3 regions of the Streptomyces sp. 3214.6 genome follow, and region 3 is predicted to be linked to each of the others. Evidence: riboswitches for the same ligand, from Rfam matches in the RefSeq annotation. Region 3 holds a riboswitch; each other region holds the start of a gene.
The links. Region 3 has a riboswitch for cyclic di-AMP ahead of B5557_RS18305 (transglycosylase SLT domain-containing protein). Riboswitches for the same ligand answer to the same signal wherever they lie in the genome.

Region 1 (5,793 bases), 210 kb from region 3:
CAGTAGAGCACGATCCCGAGCCCGAACAGCACGAGCGCGGTGTGCGCGAGCCAGGCCGCGGACTCCATCGCGGCGAGGGCCGCTCCGAGCACGGCGAGGCCCTGCGTGGCCACGCAGCCCAGGAACACCGTCCCGGGCATGCGCCGCCTCCACCGCCGTACGACGGTCACGAACAGCACGGGCCACAGCACCGCCGCCAGCGCCAGCAGTGCCTCGGCCGGGGTCCGCCGGCCGAGCGCGCAGAGGCCGGTGCCGAGCACGGTCGTCGCCGCCACGGCGGTCAGCGCCCCCGGCGTGCCCGCCTCGGCCAGCCACCGCTCGGGCGCCCGCAGCAGGCGAGCGACGAAGTCCGCTGCCAGCGCCGCCCACGCGACGCCCGCCGTCGCCAGAGTGACGCGGGACAGCACGTCGTATCCCGTGAGGTGCAGGCCGACCGACACGATCCCGGTCGCCATCACCGCGGACCCGGCCGCCGGCGGCCTCCGCGCCCACCAGAGGCGGAGAGCGGAGCCGGGAGAGGGCGCGGGCGAGGGACGAGCCGAGGAGCCGGGCATGCGCCCGATGCTAAGGAGCACGACACAGCCCACGAGCGGGGCACGCGCGCGGGCGACCAGAAATGCGCGCGGGTGCAGGCGCGGAGTGAGGACTGGGGGGTGGGGCCTGGTAGAGCGGGCGCGCAGAGCACGTGTGTGGGGCGGGTCATGGGCGCCGTGCAGGGCGTGAGCGGGGCCCGCGGGGCTGAGCGGGAGCGGTGGCGGGCGATTGCGCCGGCGCGGGGCGCGCCAGGCGGCCGCTCAGCGCGGCCCGCGCCACGTCGCTGGACACGAAGCGCACTGCCCGCTCTCGCCTCCGCCTCCGTTTCCGCGAACGAACCCCACGCGCGCGTGCCCGCTACGCAGCCCACGCGCGCGTGCGCTACGGCGTTCCCCCGCGGCTGCCTGCCGTGAGGCTCGCGCGTGTGTGTGCGCTCAAGCCGGGCGCACCACGCTGTGGATGCCCGACTCGCCGTCGTAGTAGATCGACTCCTCGCGGACGTAGGCGCCGGGCTTCGGGGCGTGGATCATCATGCCGTTGCCTATGTAGACGCCGACGTGGCTGACGTCGTCGTAGAAGAAGACCAGGTCGCCGGGCCGGGCGTCGGCGAGGGAGACGGTGGTGCCGGCGTTCACCTGGTCGTAGGTGGTGCGCGGGAGGCTGACGCCGGCGGCCTTCCAGGCGGCCTGGGTGAGGCCGGAGCAGTCGTAGGAGTCGGGGCCCGTGGCACCCCAGACGTACGGCTTGCCGATCTGCGCGCGGGCGAAGGCGAGCGCTTTCTCGGCCTTGGTGGCGTACGAGGAGTCCCCGGGGGAGGTGGACGAGGACCCGGTCCCGGTCCCGGTCCCAGTCCCGGTGTCTGTGTTCGACGAGCCCGTGCCGCTCTCCTGCTGCGCCGCGGCCTGGTCCGCGGCCTGCTGCCGGGTGAGCTCCGCCGCCTGCCGGGCGGCCTCCTCCCGCTTCTGCTTCTCGATCGCCGCGAGGCGGGCCTTCTCCTGGGCCGTCAGCCGGGACAGCAGCTCGCGCGCGTCGCCGAGCTTCTTCTGGACGGTGGCCTTGGCGGTCTTCAGGTCGCTCTGCGTGTCGGTGAGCGACGCGAGGCTCTCCGCGGCCTCCTGGCGCTTGCGCATCGTCGCAGACTGCTCGGTGGCGAAGTCGTCGACCGCACCCTTCTGGCGGTCGGTCAGCCGGCTCATCAGCTGGTTCTGGTCGAAGTAGTCCTGCGGGGTGTCCGCGAGCAGGAAGGTCGCCGTGTCGGGCGCGGAGGCGCCGGTGCGGTATTGGGCCGCGGCATAGGAACCCAGCTCCTGCCGCGCCTCGTTGAGCTTCTGGGTGCGCTGTGCGACGTCGTCCAGGAGGCCGTCGACCTGCTTGCGCTGCTTGGTCGTCTTCTCCTTGGCGGCGTTGTACTTCTCGGTCGCCGACTCCGCCTGGCGATAGAGGTCGTCGACCTTCTTCTCGACCTCCTCCAGGCTCGGCTTGCCGTCGTCCGACGGGGCGGCGTTCGCCGTCTGGGAGAGCAGGGCCACGGACGTCAGGGCGGCGGTGGCGAGAGCGGGTGTGCGGATGCCTGCCACGCGCGGGCCCGCGGAGCGCGGCTTGCGGTGCTGCGACGCCAAGGGAGGCGACTCCTTCCAGTGCTCCGCCTACCGAGTTAGCTGTCGGGTTCGGGCGGGTAGATCATCGGAAGGGTTGCCCTACGGCCGCCTCCCCGGAAGGGGGTTGGGCCGATTCACCCCAGGGTTTCGGTGGGTCCCCGGCTCCGGCTGGCGCGAGCGGGCGCGTCGGACTCGGCGGAGGCCGCGCGGCCCGGCGGGGTTCGCCGGTGGGGGTCGTACGGCCTGCCCGGCACGGTAGCCAACTCGTGTGGCCCCTGTGAAGGTTGATGGGTGATATGCCCGATACATTTTCGTGACCTCGGGCTGTGATCTCGTGCTTCGACCACGTCGGTCGCGGATCGTGACGGATGTCTGCCGGAGGGTGAGTGGGGGAGATGTTTCCGGGAGGGCGGCCGGTTGTCAGTGGCGCCCCCTAGACTCGGAGAGCGATGAGCAGCCTCTTTGACGACAGCTTCCTGGCGGACCTCCAGGGCCCCCGCGCCCACGAGGACGAGCCCCCGCCGCCGCCCGAGGACGATCACGGACCGGAGTCGGTTCCGGACGATCTGTTCGGCGGGAAGTTCGACGTGCCCCCGGACCGGGACGCCTACTACCGCGGCGGCGCCCCGCGCCCGGCGCTGGACGCGGCGGCGCTCCTGGAGGGGCTGAACGACAACCAGCGCGCGGCGGTCGTGCACGCCGGCACCCCGCTGCTCATCGTGGCCGGCGCCGGCTCCGGCAAGACGCGTGTGCTCACCCACCGCATCGCCCACCTGCTGGCCGAGCGCAACGTGCACCCGGGGCAGATCCTCGCGATCACCTTCACCAACAAGGCCGCGGGTGAGATGAAGGAGCGCGTCGAGCAGCTCGTCGGCCCGCGCGCGAACGCGATGTGGGTGATGACGTTCCACAGCGCGTGCGTGCGCATCCTGCGCCGGGAGAGCAAGAAGCTCGGCTTCACGTCGTCGTTCTCGATCTACGACGCCGCCGACTCCAAGCGCCTGATGGCCCTGGTCTGCCGCGACCTGGACCTCGACCCCAAGCGCTACCCGCCCAAGTCCTTCAGCGCCAAGATCAGCAACCTCAAGAACGAGCTGATCGACGAGGAGGACTTCGCCGCCCAGGCCGCCGACGGCTTCGAGAAGACCCTCGCCCAGGCCTACGCCATGTACCAGTCGCGGCTGCGCGAGGCGAATGCCCTCGACTTCGACGACCTGATCATGACGACGGTCAACCTGCTGCGCGCCTTCCCGGACGTCGCCGAGCACTACCGCCGCCGCTTCCGCCACGTCCTCGTCGACGAGTACCAGGACACCAACCACGCCCAGTACGCCCTGGTCAGGGAGCTGGTCGGCACCTCCGAGCACCCTGTCGACGTGCCCCCGAACGAGTACGACGTGCCGCCCGCCGAGCTCTGCGTCGTCGGTGACGCCGACCAGTCGATCTACGCCTTCCGGGGCGCGACGATCCGCAACATCCTCCAGTTCGAGGAGGACTACGCGGACGCGACGACGATCCTGCTGGAGCAGAACTACCGCTCCACGCAGACGATCCTGTCCGCCGCCAACGCGGTCATCGAGCGCAACGAGTCCCGCCGCCCCAAGAACCTGTGGACCAACGCGGGCGCGGGCGCGCGCATCACCGGCTACGTCGCCGACACCGAGCACGACGAGGCGCAGTTCGTCGCCGACGAGATAGACCGACTGACGGACGCGGGCGACGCGAAGGCCGGTGACGTCGCCGTCTTCTACCGCACCAACGCCCAGTCCCGTGTCTTCGAAGAGATCTTCATCCGGGTCGGCCTGCCCTACAAGGTCGTCGGCGGCGTCCGCTTCTACGAGCGCAAGGAGGTCCGGGACGTCCTGGCCTACCTGCGCGTGCTGGCCAATCCCGAGGACTCGGTGCCGCTGCGCCGGATCCTCAACGTGCCCAAGCGGGGCATCGGCGAGCGCGCCGAGGCGATGATCGACGCCCTGTCCCAGCGCGAGAAGATCAGCTTCCCGCAGGCGCTGCAGCGCGTCGACGAGGCCTACGGCATGGCCTCGCGGTCGACGAACGCCGTGAAGCGGTTCAACGCGCTGATGGACGAGCTCCGTACGATCGTCGAGTCGGGTGCGGGGCCTGCGACGGTCCTGGAGGCGGTGCTCGAACGCACCGGCTACCTCGCCGAGTTGCAGGCCTCCACCGACCCGCAGGACGAGACCCGTATCGAGAACCTCCAGGAACTCGCCGCGGTGGCCCTGGAGTTCGAGCAGGAATCCGGGGAGGGGGAGAGTGAGGGTGCGACGCCGCCCGGGCTCTCCGACTTCCTGGAGCGGGTCGCCCTGGTCGCCGACTCCGACCAGATCCCCGACGAGCAGGAGGACGGCTCGGGCGTCATCACCCTGATGACCCTGCACACCGCCAAGGGCCTCGAGTTCCCGGTCGTCTTCCTCACCGGCATGGAGGACGGCGTCTTCCCGCACATGCGTGCCCTCGGCCAGACCATGGAGCTGGAGGAGGAGCGCCGGCTCGCGTACGTGGGCATCACGCGCGCGCGTGAACGGCTCTATCTCACCCGGTCGTCGCTGCGCAGCGCGTGGGGGCAGCCGTCGTACAACCCGCCGTCCCGGTTCCTGGAGGAGATCCCGGCGACGCACGTGGACTGGAAGCGGACGGGGGCGACCGCGCCCGTGTCCTCCGGCCCGGTGTCCGGGGTGGCGGCCTCGCTGTCCTCGTCCCGCTCGCGTTCCTCGGCCGCCGGCGCGTCCGGCTTCGCGACGCGCCGGACGGCGGAGAAGCCGGTGGTCGCGCTGACCGTCGGCGACCGCGTCACCCACGACCAGTTCGGACTCGGCACGGTCGTCGGCGTGAAGGGCACGGGCGCGAACGCGGAGGCAACGGTCGACTTCGGCGACACCAAGCCGAAGCGGCTGCTGCTGCGGTACGCGCCGGTGGAGAAGCTCTAGACGCGACAGGGCGAACGCGCGACAGGACGCGGGCGCGGCAGGACGCGGCCGCGGCAGAGCGCGACGGGATGCAGGCGGAAGTGGGCGGAAGCGACGCGAAAAGGCCCGACGGCGGGGGACCGCAAGCGAGTTGTCTGGTTGCGGTCGCTTACGTCGGGTTGAGCCCGTGGCTGCGCAGCCACGGCAGCGGGTCGATGGCCGAGCCGCCCGCGGGCCGGACCTCGAAGTGCAGGTGCGGGCCGGTCGAGTTGCCGGAGTTGCCGGAGTAGGCGATCGGGTCGCCGGCCTTGACGGTCGTACCCGAGGAGACGCGGTAGCTGGAGAGGTGGCAGTACCAGGTCTCCGTGCCGTCCTTCGCCGTGAGGATCAGCATGTTGCCGTAGGCGCTGTTCCACTGCGTCCGCACGGTGCCGTCGGTCGCCGCCATCACCGTCGTGCCGTAGGAGACGGGGAAGTCGATGCCGGTGTGCTGGGACATCCAGTTGATGCCGGCCTGGCCGAAGTAGGCGCTGAGGCCGTGCTGGGCGACCGGCAGGGCGTACTTGGGGCGCAGCCGCTCCTTGCGGGCCGCCTCCGCCGCCGCCTTCTTCTTCTCGGCTTCCTGCTGTGCCTTGAGGTCGATGCGTTCCTGTGTCCGGCTGGCCCGGTCGGCGAAGTCGTCGGCCCCGGCGCTCAGGGTCGCGAGCTGGGCGTCCAGTTTGTTGTTGGCGGCG
Region 2 (5,793 bases), 4.3 Mb from region 3:
CACCCGGTCGGCGTACGTGTGCGTGGTCGTGATGTCCCCGTACGTCGACTCGGAGGTGTTCAGGTTGTGGTTGTAGGCGTCCGCGCCCGCCTCGCGCAGCCGCTCGGCCTGGCCGTCGGAGAGCAGGCCCAGACAGGCGCACACCTCGACGCCCTCGTTCTCTTCCTTGATCGCCTTGATGGTGCCGGCCACCCGGTCGACGTCCCGGTCCGTCGGACCGCGCCCGGACGCCACCAGACAGACCCGCTTGGCCCCGCCCGCGAGCCCCGCCGCCGCGGCCCGGGAGGCCTCGTCGGGCTTGAGCCAGGTGTACTTCAGGATCCCGGCCGTGGAGCCGAGCCGCTGCGAGCAGTACGAGCAGTCCTCGGGGCACAGGCCCGACTTGAGGTTGACGAGATAGTTGAGCTTCACCCGTCGCCCGAACCAGTGCCGGCGCACCTTCCCGGCCGCAGCCACCACGTCCAGCACGTCGTCGTCGGAAGTGGCGAGGACGGCCAGAGCTTCCTCGCGGGTCGGCAGCTCGCGCCGAAGCCCCTTGTCCACCAGCGTGTTCAGCAGGTCCATGAGAGCCGATCCTGTCCTACGCACCCGCTTCGGGCCAAGGTAGGGATCGCACAACACACCCGCTTCGACGTGTGGGTATTGCCACACCGTGGGTGGCGATCGCTGCCGCTAGTGTCTGTCCGCTACCTACAAAAGCCCGGAGGACCCATGGCGTTCGGCTGGATCGACGAGCAGGCGGAGCTGCGCCGCCGCGCCGGACTTGTGCGGACGCTGCGGCCCCGCACGGCAGACTCCCCGCTCCTCGACCTCGCGAGCAACGACTACCTGGGTCTGGCCCGGCATCCCCGGGTGGTGGCGGGGGCCGTGGAGGCCGCCAGGACGTGGGGCGGCGGCGCGACCGGTTCCCGACTGGTCACCGGCACCACCGAGCTGCACGGCGAGCTGGAGCGGGAGCTCGCGCAGCACTGCGGGTTCGAGGCGGCCCTCGTGTTCTCCTCCGGGTACGCGGCCAACCTCGCCGCCGTCACCGCGCTGGCCCCGCACGGCTCGCTGATCGTCTCCGACGCGGGCAACCACGCCTCGCTCATCGACGGCTGCCGACTCGCCCGCGGTACCACCCAGGTCGTCGGACACGCCGACCCGCAGGCGGTGCGCAAGGCGCTCGGCACGCACGACGGCCCGGCCGTGGCCGTCTCCGACACGGTCTTCTCCGTCGACGGAGACGCCGCCCCGCTGGCCGCTCTCGCGGCCGCCTGCCGGGAGCACGGCGCCGGACTGGTCCTCGACGACGCCCACGGGCTCGGCGTGCTCGGGGACGGCGGCCAAGGCGCTCCGTACGCGGCGGGTCTCGCGGGCGCCGCCGACGTCGTCGTCACGGTCACGCTGTCGAAGTCGCTCGGCAGTCAGGGCGGTGCGGTGCTGGGCCCCGCGCGCGTGATCGACCATCTGCTCAACGCGGCTCGGACGTTCATCTTCGACACCGGCCTGGCCCCGGCGGCGGCGGGCGCGGCGCTGGCCGCCCTCAGGCTGCTGCGCGCGGAGCCGCAGCGCGCGCCGCGCGCGCGTGCGGTGGCGGACGAGCTGTACTCCCGGCTGACGGCCGCGGGTCTGGAAGCGGTGCGTCCGGACGCCGCGGTCGTCTCCGTGCGTGCGCCGTCCCCGGAGGAGGCCGTGCGGTGGGCGGCGGACTGCCGGTCGGCAGGCCTGGCCGTGGGCTGCTTCCGTCCTCCCTCCGTGCCCGACGGCATCTCACGCCTGAGGCTGACCGCCCGTGCGGACCTCTCCGGGGCCGAGCTGGAACGCGCTGTACGGGTGATCGACGAGACACGACCATGAGTCGGCGTGACACGGCCGTGGGTCGCCGCTGAGCACCGCTTGCCGACTACTGCGGTGTGTTGTGCCGCGGTGCGCTCAGCGGAACGCTGCCGTGAAGCCCGTCCAGCTCTCGGGGGAGAAGAGCAGGGCGGGTCCGGCCGGGTCCTTGGAGTCGCGTACGGCGAGCAGGCCGGCCCAGGGGCCGATGGCCGGCCGGGCGGTCTCCACGCAGTTGTTCGCTCCCGTGCTGTAGCTGCTGCGCAGCCACCGCACCTGCGGGAGGTGATCGGAATCGGTACTGGAAGGTACGTTCCGCGGTAGTGCGGACATGGTGCCTCCTTACGCGCCGTCGGCTATCGCGGCGATGTAATCCGATGAGTCCCCGGGCGAAAGGGCGTGCGCCCGAAGGGCGTTGAAGGCCTCGGTGTAGGCCTGGAGGTCTTCTTTCCGTTCGAGATAGAGGCTACTCGTCAAGTGGTCGAGGACAACCACATCCAGATCAGAAGTGCGCGAAAATGAGAAGATAACGAAAGGGCCGGTTAGGCCGATATGCGCCCCGGCGGAGAACGGCAGGACCTGAAGTCTCACCTGCGGCAGCCGGGCCGCCTCCACCAGCCGACCGAGCTGATGCGCCATCACCTCGGGCCCGCCCACCTCCCGCCGCAGCACCGCCTCGTCCAGCACCGCGTTCAGCTCCAGCGGCGGCTGCGCGCGCAGCACGTCCTGGCGGGCCAGCCGTACCTCCACCAGGGTGTCGAGCTGCTCCTCGTCGGCGCCCTCCACCGCGGCCCTGGTCACCGCACGCGCGTACTCGGGCGTCTGCAGCAGCCCCGGTACCACACTCGTCTCCAGTGTGCGCATCGCGCTCGCCTGGGACTCCAGACTGATGAAGTCCCGGTAGGTGGGCGGCAGCACCCCGCGGTAGGCGTGCCACCAGTGGTCCCGACCGCCGCTGCCCTCGACGCCCGCCAGCGCCAGCATCAGCTCCCGCAGCTGTGGATCGGCCACACCGTAGGCGTCGAGGAGTAACCGCACATCGGCCGGTTTTGACCCACTGGTGCCGGTCTCGATGCGGCTCACCTTGGACTGGTGCCAGCCCACGAGCCGGGCCGCCTCACCACTGGTGAGGCCCGCCTGGGTGCGCAGTGTGCGCAGTTCGGCGCCCAGTTTCCGGCGGCGCACCGCGGGACCGTGTTGCATGGGCTCCTCCTTACTCCTTACGGGCCGTCCAAATACGCTCTGTCGTCGCAGAGTTCACCGCATCGAGCGACAGATATATGCATAACTTGGTGGATCGCCACCCGTGACCGGCGCGGTAATGGCAGTCTGGCGAAGAAGCACCAGTCCGGGACCGTACTCGAACCACACGCACCGTGTCGGACTTCGGTCCCGTGGGAAAGGGACGACGTCGCCATGGCAGATCACCTGGAAGCATCCGTCACTCTGCCGAGCGATCCCGCTTCGGTCTCCACGGCCCGCGGCTTCGTGGTCGGCACCCTCGGGGAGTGGGGTCTGCCGGCGGACACGGAGGCGGCCGACACCGTCCGGCTGATCGTCTCAGAACTCGCCACCAACGCCGTACAGCACACTTTCGGGCAATCCCCCACCTTCACGGTGGACCTCGTCCTCGACCGTGACGAACAGCTGCGCATCGGCGTCACCGACAGCCACCCGCGCTTCCCGAAACGACTGCCGGCCGCCGTCCAGCAGGACAACGGCCGAGGCCTGGTGATCATTCGCTGGCTGACCGCGGAGTGCGGCGGCAAGCTCAGAGTGCGGCCCACCCGGGAGGGCGGCAAGACGGTCACCGTCGTACTCCCGTGGACCGTCCCGTTGGCGGAGCCGGTGGCCGGAGCCCTGACTGCCCCGGCGGAGGGCGAGATCCCGGGGCGGTGAGGGCGCGTCAGGGACGCCGGCGCCGCCCCGGGAGGCTCAGTGGACCCGGCTCAGCGGACCCGCCCGTACCAGACGCTCTTGGTCCAGATCTTCTGCAGTTTCACCACGTCCCCGGTCTTCGGCGAGTGCCAGATCTTGCCGTTACCCGCGTAGATCCCGACGTGGTACACGTTCGAACCCGAGTGGAAGAACACGAGGTCGCCCGCCTTGCGGCTGGACGCCGAGATGTGCTTCGTCTTGTTGTACTGCTGGGCCGCCGTCCGAGGCAGGGTCTTGCCCGCCTTCTTGTACGAGTACAGCGTGAGCCCGGAGCAGTCGAACCTCTTCGGCCCGGTGGCCCCGTACTTGTACGGAGCGCCCTTCTTGGAGGCCGCGATCTGGAGCGCCTTCGTCGCCGGTGTGGCAGCCGAGGCGTCCGGGGCGAGCCCGGGAACCACGACCGAGCCGCCGACGGCGGCGATGGCGAAGGCCGAGGCCGTACCGGCCCGGACCATGAGCGACGGGACACGATTGAGCGCAGTCATGCGCAACCCTTCGTCAGCCGCCTGTGAAGGATGACCTGTCGGATTCGGGCTGGCGAAGTTGCCCGGCCGCTGACGCGGCTTCACCCCAAGGGCTGCTCGGCCCGGTCATGGCGTGACCGTTCCGGCGACCCGTCGTGCTTGGGTCCTCCACTCCTGCCGATGCACTTCTGTCGACCGGTCATCCGGGCGGCGGCAGGACTCGGCGTCCGCCCGGACCGCCCCGCCTCTTGTGGCGGGGGCTTGTCGTCAGTCAGGGATCTTGGCTCACGGATGTCCGAAAATCCCAATGGAACCGGGGATTTGTGGGGTTACTCACCACTCACCCGTTCGGGTGGACACCCTGATGGCCGATCAGGTGTCAAGGCGGCCACAGGGCCCCGGACCAGCGGTGGAGCCTTTTATTCCGCCCGAAGAGCGCCCATTTGCGCAACCTCTACCGGCCGTGGAAGACAGCGCACGCTACGCCGAACGGGGGTCGCCCGTCTGGTCCGTTTCAACTCCGGGCCGGACGGCACGCTCGGGGCGCGGACCGCCCGGCCGGAGCCGGGTCGCGTCAACTGTCGGAGAGCGGAGGCACCGTGACGCGCGCCGTGCGGCGCTCCCCGTCCAGGACGCACAGCGCCCGCGCGAGCGTCGGGGCGTGCAGCTCGTTCTCGCCCCGCTGGTGCATCAGCGTCAGCGCGTCACGCAGTACGGCGGCCTTGCTCACCAGAGCCTGGGCGGCCCGCAGCCCGCGGTACGTGTCGCCGTGGTGGGCGGGATTGATACGGCCGAGCAGGTCGACGACGTCGAGGTAACCGTCGATCAACTCGGCCTCGGCGCACGTCAACGCGGGCAGCGGCGGCAGTTCGGGCACCATCGGCCCCTCACCTCCCACCCTGGCCGCCGGCCGAGGTCTTGCGGGTGGAGATGATGCCGTCCACCAGGCCGTACTCCAGGGCCTCCGGGGCGGTGAGGAACTTGTCGCGCTCGATGTCCGCGCTGACCTGCTCCGGGCTGCGCCCGGTGTGCAGGACGAGCATCCCCTCCAGGGTGGCCCGGATGCGCGCCAGTTCATCGGCCTGGATGGCGAGATCGCTGGCCTGTCCTTCGACGGGCTCGGGCAGGGACGGCTGGCGGATCGTCATCCGCGCGCCCGGCAGGGCGAACCGCTTGCCCGGCGTGCCCGCCGCGAGCAGCACCGCCGCCGACGAACCCGCCTGGCCCAGACAGGTCGTCTCCACGTCGCAGGTGACATACCGGATCGTGTCGTACAGGGCCGTCATCGCGCTGAACGAGCCGCCGGGGGAGTTGATGTAGAGCGCGATGTCCCGGTCCGGGTCCTTGTGCTCCAGGTACATGAACTGGGCCATCACGTTGTTCGCCGAGAAGTCGTCGATCGGCGTCCCCAGGAAGACGATCCGCTCCTCCAGCAGCTTCGAGTACGGATCCATCGTCCGGGTGCCGAAGCTCGTGCGTTCGGTGAACTCGGGCAGGACATGGCGGGCGGACGGTCGGGTCATCGGAAAGCCCCTCCTTCTGCGTCGGGCGCATCTGTAAAAAATGTACAGGACGT
Region 3 (5,793 bases):
TCACGCGCCGCGCAGGCGGCCCGCGCTCTTCAAGGTCCGGGCGGCTGCCGCGGCGAGCCTCGGCCGGTTGCGTACGAAGTGGTGCGCCCGGCGCGACGGTTCACGACTGAGCCAGTGGAGCGCGGCGCCCACCCCCGGACGCGTCCACGCGCCCTCGAACACGGGGATCTCCCCGGTCTTCAACGAGTCCTTGTACTCCGCCGCGCCCCGCCCCAGGTCGAGCAGGCCGATGCCCTCGGCGGCAGCCGACTCCGCCATCCGCAGATGCAGCACCAGACCCGGCGAGAACTTCCCGAACTCCGGGTCGTACGACGGGAACCAGCAAGCCAGGACCGTCGACGAACGCAGTCCGAAGTGTGCGGCGAGCGGCCGCTCACCGGCGTAGAGGACGGACAGCGTGCCGGAGCACTCCGGCGCGCGCGTCTCGGCGAGCGCGTCCACCAGTCGGGTGATCCACCCCTGGGCGAACCGGTCCCGGCGGCCGGTCCTGCGGTACTGCGCGGACTTCCACGCCATGAGCGTGCGCAGCGCGGCCGGGTCGCGTTCGTCGAACACGAACCGCAGCTCCCCGACCTGACGGCCGAGCCTGCGCTCCTTGGCGAGCGTCGTCTTCAGGAACTTCGGCGACTGGGACCGCAGTACGGACTCGTAGGTCTCGTAACCCTTTCCGACGTCGATGACATAGGCGGCGTACTCCTCGGCCGCGTGCGGGACGAACAGCCCCTGTGTCGCCTCCAGGTTGTCGAAGGCGAAGCTCGACAGGGAGCACGCCCGCATCAGTTCGGCGGCGTTCAGCCCGAGACCCGGGGTCAGCACCGCGCCCTGCGCGTCCGAGACGCCGTACGCGAGGGCCTGACCCTGGCCGAGCCGGCCCCGCTCATAGGGGAGGAAGCCGACCGGCTCACGCCCCTCGTACACCACCGCCACGCGCGCGCGTGGCCGCACGAGGCCCACGGCGTCGGTGAACTCCGGTTCCATGAAGGGGTTTCGCGGAAGCGTCGACGCGGCACGCAGCGCGCGCCACCGCTCCCTGTCCCCCTCGCCGAGGTCTTCCGGCCTCAGCACACGAATGCGCCCACTGCTCAACCTGACCCCCCGATCAAGTCCCCCCTGGACACCTGGACGGTACCGCTCCACCCGGGCGTCGCGGTAGGTAGCGTCCCATCTTGTTGCCAACCGGTACAGAGGCCTTTAACCGTCCACTACCCGGCGATGCGCCAGAAAGCCGTTTCTTTGTGCCCGTCCTCAGCCAGTTCCGCACCAGTAGACAAAGGGGAGTTGGCAGAACCGGACAGGACCTGGTCGTCGTCCGGCTCGCGTCGAACCAGGGGGGTGCGGCATCCGTATTCTCTGATCATGGCCGCACCCACCGCATATGCCGAGCACACCCCGTACTCTGCGTACTCCCTCATCGCCACCGACCTGGACGGAACGCTGCTGCGCGGCGACGACACGTTCTCCGACCGGTCCCTCGACGCGCTCGCGCGGGTGGCCGCCGCCGGCGCACGCCACCTGGTGGTCACAGGACGCCCCGCGCCGCGCGTACGCCCCCTGCTCGACCGGCTGCACAGCAGGGGGCTCGCGGTGTGCGGACAGGGCGCGCAGTTGTACGACGCCGGCGCGGACCGTCTGCTGTGGTCGGTCACCCTGGACCGGGAGCTGGCCGAGACCGCGCTCGGCAAGATCGAGGCGGAGGTGGGGCAGCTGTACGCGGCCGTCGATCAGGACGGCGTGGACGGGCTGACGCTCATCGAGCCGGGCTACCGGATGCCGCACCCGACGCTGCCCGCCCTGCGGGTCGACCGGCGCGATGATCTGTGGTGCGAGCCGATCAGCAAGGTGCTGCTGCGCCATCCCACCCTGTCCGACGACGAGTTGGCGGCGACGGCCCGTGCGGCGGTCGGCTCGCTCGCCACGGTCACCATGTCGGGACCCGGCACGGTCGAGCTCCAGCCCTGCGGGATCACCAAGGCGACGGGCCTGGCCCTGGCCGCCGAACACCTGGGCCTGCGGCCCGAGGACACCGTCGCCTTCGGGGACATGCCCAACGACATCCCGATGTTCGACTGGGCCGCGCGCGGAGTCGCGATGGCCAACGCCCACCCCGAACTCAAGGCGGTGGCCGACGAGGTGACGACGTCGAACGAGGACGACGGCGTGGCCGTCGTCCTCGAAAGACTGTTCCCGTAGGGCTCGTAGGGCCTGTAGGGCCTGTAGGCCCCTGGGCTGGGGGTCCTACGGGGATCTGTCAGTACGCGCCGAACACGTTGTCGATCGAGCCGTAACGGGCGGCCGCGTAGTTGCAGGCGGCGGTGATGTTGGCGACCGGGTCGTAGGAGTCCCAGGAGGTGCCGGCGACGTGGTAGGCGCGGAAGGTCGGGTCGATGACCTGGAGCAGGCCCTTGGACGGGATGCCCGCGGCCGCGTTGGAGTCCCAGAGGTTGATGGCGTAGGGGTTGCCGGAGGACTCGCGGATGACGTTGCGGTAGATGCCGTTGTACGTCCCCGGGATCCCGTGCTGGGCCATGACGTGGAGGGAGGCACGGATCCAGCCGTCGAGGTTGTTGGCGTATCCGAGGCTGGTGGCGGTGGCGACGGTCGGGGTCGCCGCGGAGGCGCCGGTCGCGCCGATGAGCGGCAGGGCGAGCACGGCCGCGCCGGTGGCGGCGACGGTGAGCGTGCGGACGAGACGGTTGCGACGGGTGCGGCGCGGCTGAGCGGCAGCGGACATGATGAATTTCCTCTCCGGCGCCTGCGAGGTGAGCTGTCGGGTTCGGGCGGGAGTTGCCCGGTCGCGTCCTGACGGGCGCGACTTCACCCCGAGCCGTACCGATATGTCCGAAACATCCGGCCTGGCGACTTACCTGGTTCCCCCGCTCCTGCCGTGCGTTCTAGGTGGGTGTACGGGCGGCGGCAGGATTCGGCGTTCCGCCCGACAGGCCGGGAACGTATGCGAGAGCACATGTCCGAAACAAGTAGCGGATTCACAGATCACCCCTATTGACCTTGGTCTGTGACCTATGGGGTGCTTGATCCTTTGTGGGTGCAAAGCCTCAACTTGCTTGGAGGTGTGGAGAATCCGTGAACGACCGGATCGGGCGGGATCGGGCGGTTTCGGCGGGGGGAGTGAGTCAAGTCACCAGCGTCCACAAGTGCGGCGAATCGGGCATTGATCCCAAGTCGGTGGCGGTGGGAAGGGGGTGGGGATGGCGACTCCGGCATCGATGGCATTGCCGGGTGGAAGGTCCTTACTTCCGGCTAACTCTATAAATATCTGTTCATATATTTGAATCAGGAACATATCGGGCGTGATCCGATACCACCTGGCCTGTAACCGTGGGGGCTATCGGTGATCGAAACGTGACCGGATACGCTGACTTGAGTGATGGCAGAGACCTATCGACAAACCGCGTAATCGCCAGTAGACACCAGCAGACAGGAGACCCCTCGTGACCGTCGTCGGGCCGTTCGGGCTGAGCGTGCGGGACCAGGCTCTGGAAGCCGATGTCCAGGCCGGATTGGCGGCTGTCGAGGAAGGCTTGCTCGAGGCCACCAAGAGTGAGGTTCCGTTCATCACGGAGGCCGCCCAGCATCTCGTGCGGGCGGGCGGGAAGCGGTTCCGGCCGCTGCTCGTGGTGCTCGCGTCGCAGTTCGGGGACCCGTACGCGCCGGGCATCGTGCCGTCGGCCGTGGTCGTGGAGCTGACCCACCTGGCCACGCTGTACCACGACGACGTGATGGACGAGGCCGCCGTGCGCCGCGGGGTGCCCAGCGCGAACGCCCGCTGGGGGAACTCCGTCGCCGTCCTCACGGGCGACTTCCTCTTCGCGCGCGCCTCCCACATCCTGGCCGACCTCGGACCGGAGGCGGTGCGGGTGCAGGCGGAGGCGTTCGAGCGGCTGGTCACCGGGCAGATCCTGGAGACGGCCGGTCCTACCGACGGACGGGACCCGGTCGAGCACTACCTCGACGTGCTCGGCGGTAAGACGGGCTCGCTGGTGGCGGTGGCCTGCCGGTTCGGGGCGATGATGTCGGGCGCCGACGAGACGGTCGTCGACGTGCTCACGCAGTACGGCGAGCGGCTGGGCGTCGCCTTCCAGCTGGCCGACGACGTCCTGGACATCGCGTCCGACTCGCACGAGTCGGGCAAGACGCCGGGGACGGATCTTCGCGAGGGCGTTCCCACGCTGCCCGTGCTGCGGCTGCGGGAGCGGGCGGCGCGCCTGTCGCTGCCCGAGGACATCGCCCTGTGCGAGCTGCTGGACTCCGACCTGAGCGACGACGCCCGGCTCGCCGAGGCCCTGGAGGCGCTCCGCGCGCACCCGGCGCTGGAGCAGGCCCGCCGGGACACCGTGCGGTACGCGAAGGACGCGCGGTCGGCGCTCGCGCCGCTGCGGGAGTGCGGCGCGAAGGCGGCGCTGATGGAACTGTGCGACGCGGTGGTCCACCGAGCCGGCTGACCTCCTCCGGCCCGCCGCCCGGCACCCGCCTGCGGCCCGCCCGGCACCCGCCTGCGGCCCGCCCGGCACCCGCCTGCGGCCCGTCACGCCGCTCCGGCCCGTCACGCCGCTCCGGCCCGTCACGCCGCTCCGGCCCGTCACGCCGCTCCGGCCCGTCACGCCGCTCCGGCCCGTCACGCCGCTCCGGCCCGTCACGCCGCTTCGGCCCGGCGATCGCCTCCGGGCCGCCACCCCCTGTGGCCCGGCACCCCCCTGTGGCCCGGCACCCCCCTGTGGCCCGGCACCCCCCTGTGGCCCGGCACCCCCCTGCGATCCGGCGACCCCTCCGGCGCGGCACCTTCCTCCGGTTCGGCACCCCCTGCGATCCGGCGACCCCTCGGATGCCGCACCCTCCTCCGGTCCGGCACCCCGCGCAGTTCCGGCGATCGCCGTCGGCCCGGCACCCCCTCAGGCCCCGCACCCCACTCAGGCCCCGCACCCCACTCAGGTGCCGCACCCCACTCAGGTGCCGCACCCCCCCACCGGCCCCGCATCCCCCTTACCCCGGCCCGCCCCCTCACCCCGGCCCTCACACCCCTCGCCCCACACCCCACACCCCTCGCCCCCGCACCCCCCGCGCCCTCACCGCGAGCCCCGCGCCCCTCCCTCGCCTGTGCCGTCCAACCCCCGTGTCCCTAGGGGAAGGCGTCGTCTCCCGGTGGGACCCCTACGGGTCGGTTGGCCTTTCCTTGCTTTCGTGTCATACCGCAGGCGTACGCGGAGTTGAGCCCTCGGGTTGACGTTTTCGTGTGGGCGATTTGGTCAGATGGGGACTACGAGAAAACACCACTCCTCACCGATTCGGGTGAGAATGGCGGCTTGGGTGGGGCGTTCAGCATGAGATGACCAGCCGCCGCCGACGACGGAGGTAAGGCACACATGGCACCGAAGGCATCCGACGACACCCTGACCGGCGGGGAGCCGAACAGCGGGGAGGCCGACGACCTGCGCGCCGGCCGGCGCAAGGCCGTGCGGTACGTCGTCCCGGTCACCGTGATCGGTGTCGCCGCGGCGACGATCGGGCTGGTCCCGGCACTCGCCGACTCCGGCGACCCCGACCTGCCGAAGATCACCGCACAGCAACTCCTCGACAAGATTGCCGCTTCGGACGTCCAGCAGCTGTCCGGCACGGTGAAGATCACCACCGATCTCGGGCTGCCCGACCTCGGCGGGCTGGAGAGCGGTCTGCTTTCCGGTGCCGCCCAGCAGGGTGGTGACGGTTCGTCCGCCGATCCGTCCACCAAGCTCACCGAACTCGCGTCCGGCACGCACACCCTGCGCGTCGCCGCCGACG

Region 1: it holds a riboswitch for cyclic di-AMP, as region 3 does, so the genes downstream of both, B5557_RS17290 (C40 family peptidase) here and B5557_RS18305 (transglycosylase SLT domain-containing protein) in region 3, are expected to answer to the same signal.
Region 2: it holds a riboswitch for cyclic di-AMP, as region 3 does, so the genes downstream of both, B5557_RS37990 (C40 family peptidase) here and B5557_RS18305 (transglycosylase SLT domain-containing protein) in region 3, are expected to answer to the same signal.

Annotation. Positions count from the first base shown of each region.
Region 1 is NZ_LT670819.1:3,895,702-3,901,494, reverse strand. It holds gene B5557_RS17295 (tellurite resistance/C4-dicarboxylate transporter family protein) at 1-554, opposite strand, end outside; gene B5557_RS17290 (C40 family peptidase) at 969-2,153, opposite strand; cyclic di-AMP (ydaO/yuaA leader) riboswitch at 2,161-2,326, opposite strand; gene pcrA (DNA helicase PcrA) at 2,582-5,080, shown strand; gene B5557_RS17280 (M23 family metallopeptidase) at 5,229-5,793, opposite strand, start outside.
Region 2 is NZ_LT670819.1:8,391,516-8,397,308, forward strand. It holds gene bioB (biotin synthase BioB) at 1-564, opposite strand, end outside; gene B5557_RS37970 (8-amino-7-oxononanoate synthase) at 712-1,839, shown strand; gene B5557_RS37975 (DUF397 domain-containing protein) at 1,915-2,148, opposite strand; gene B5557_RS37980 (helix-turn-helix domain-containing protein) at 2,158-3,018, opposite strand; gene B5557_RS37985 (ATP-binding protein) at 3,232-3,714, shown strand; gene B5557_RS37990 (C40 family peptidase) at 3,765-4,238, opposite strand; cyclic di-AMP (ydaO/yuaA leader) riboswitch at 4,242-4,412, opposite strand; gene B5557_RS37995 (hypothetical protein) at 4,792-5,097, opposite strand; gene B5557_RS38000 (ATP-dependent Clp protease proteolytic subunit) at 5,105-5,740, opposite strand.
Region 3 is NZ_LT670819.1:4,109,277-4,115,069, reverse strand. It holds gene B5557_RS18315 (GNAT family N-acetyltransferase) at 1-1,065, opposite strand; gene B5557_RS18310 (HAD family hydrolase) at 1,357-2,190, shown strand; gene B5557_RS18305 (transglycosylase SLT domain-containing protein) at 2,249-2,731, opposite strand; cyclic di-AMP (ydaO/yuaA leader) riboswitch at 2,735-2,936, opposite strand; gene B5557_RS18300 (polyprenyl synthetase family protein) at 3,450-4,460, shown strand; gene B5557_RS18295 (LolA family protein) at 5,379-5,793, shown strand, end outside.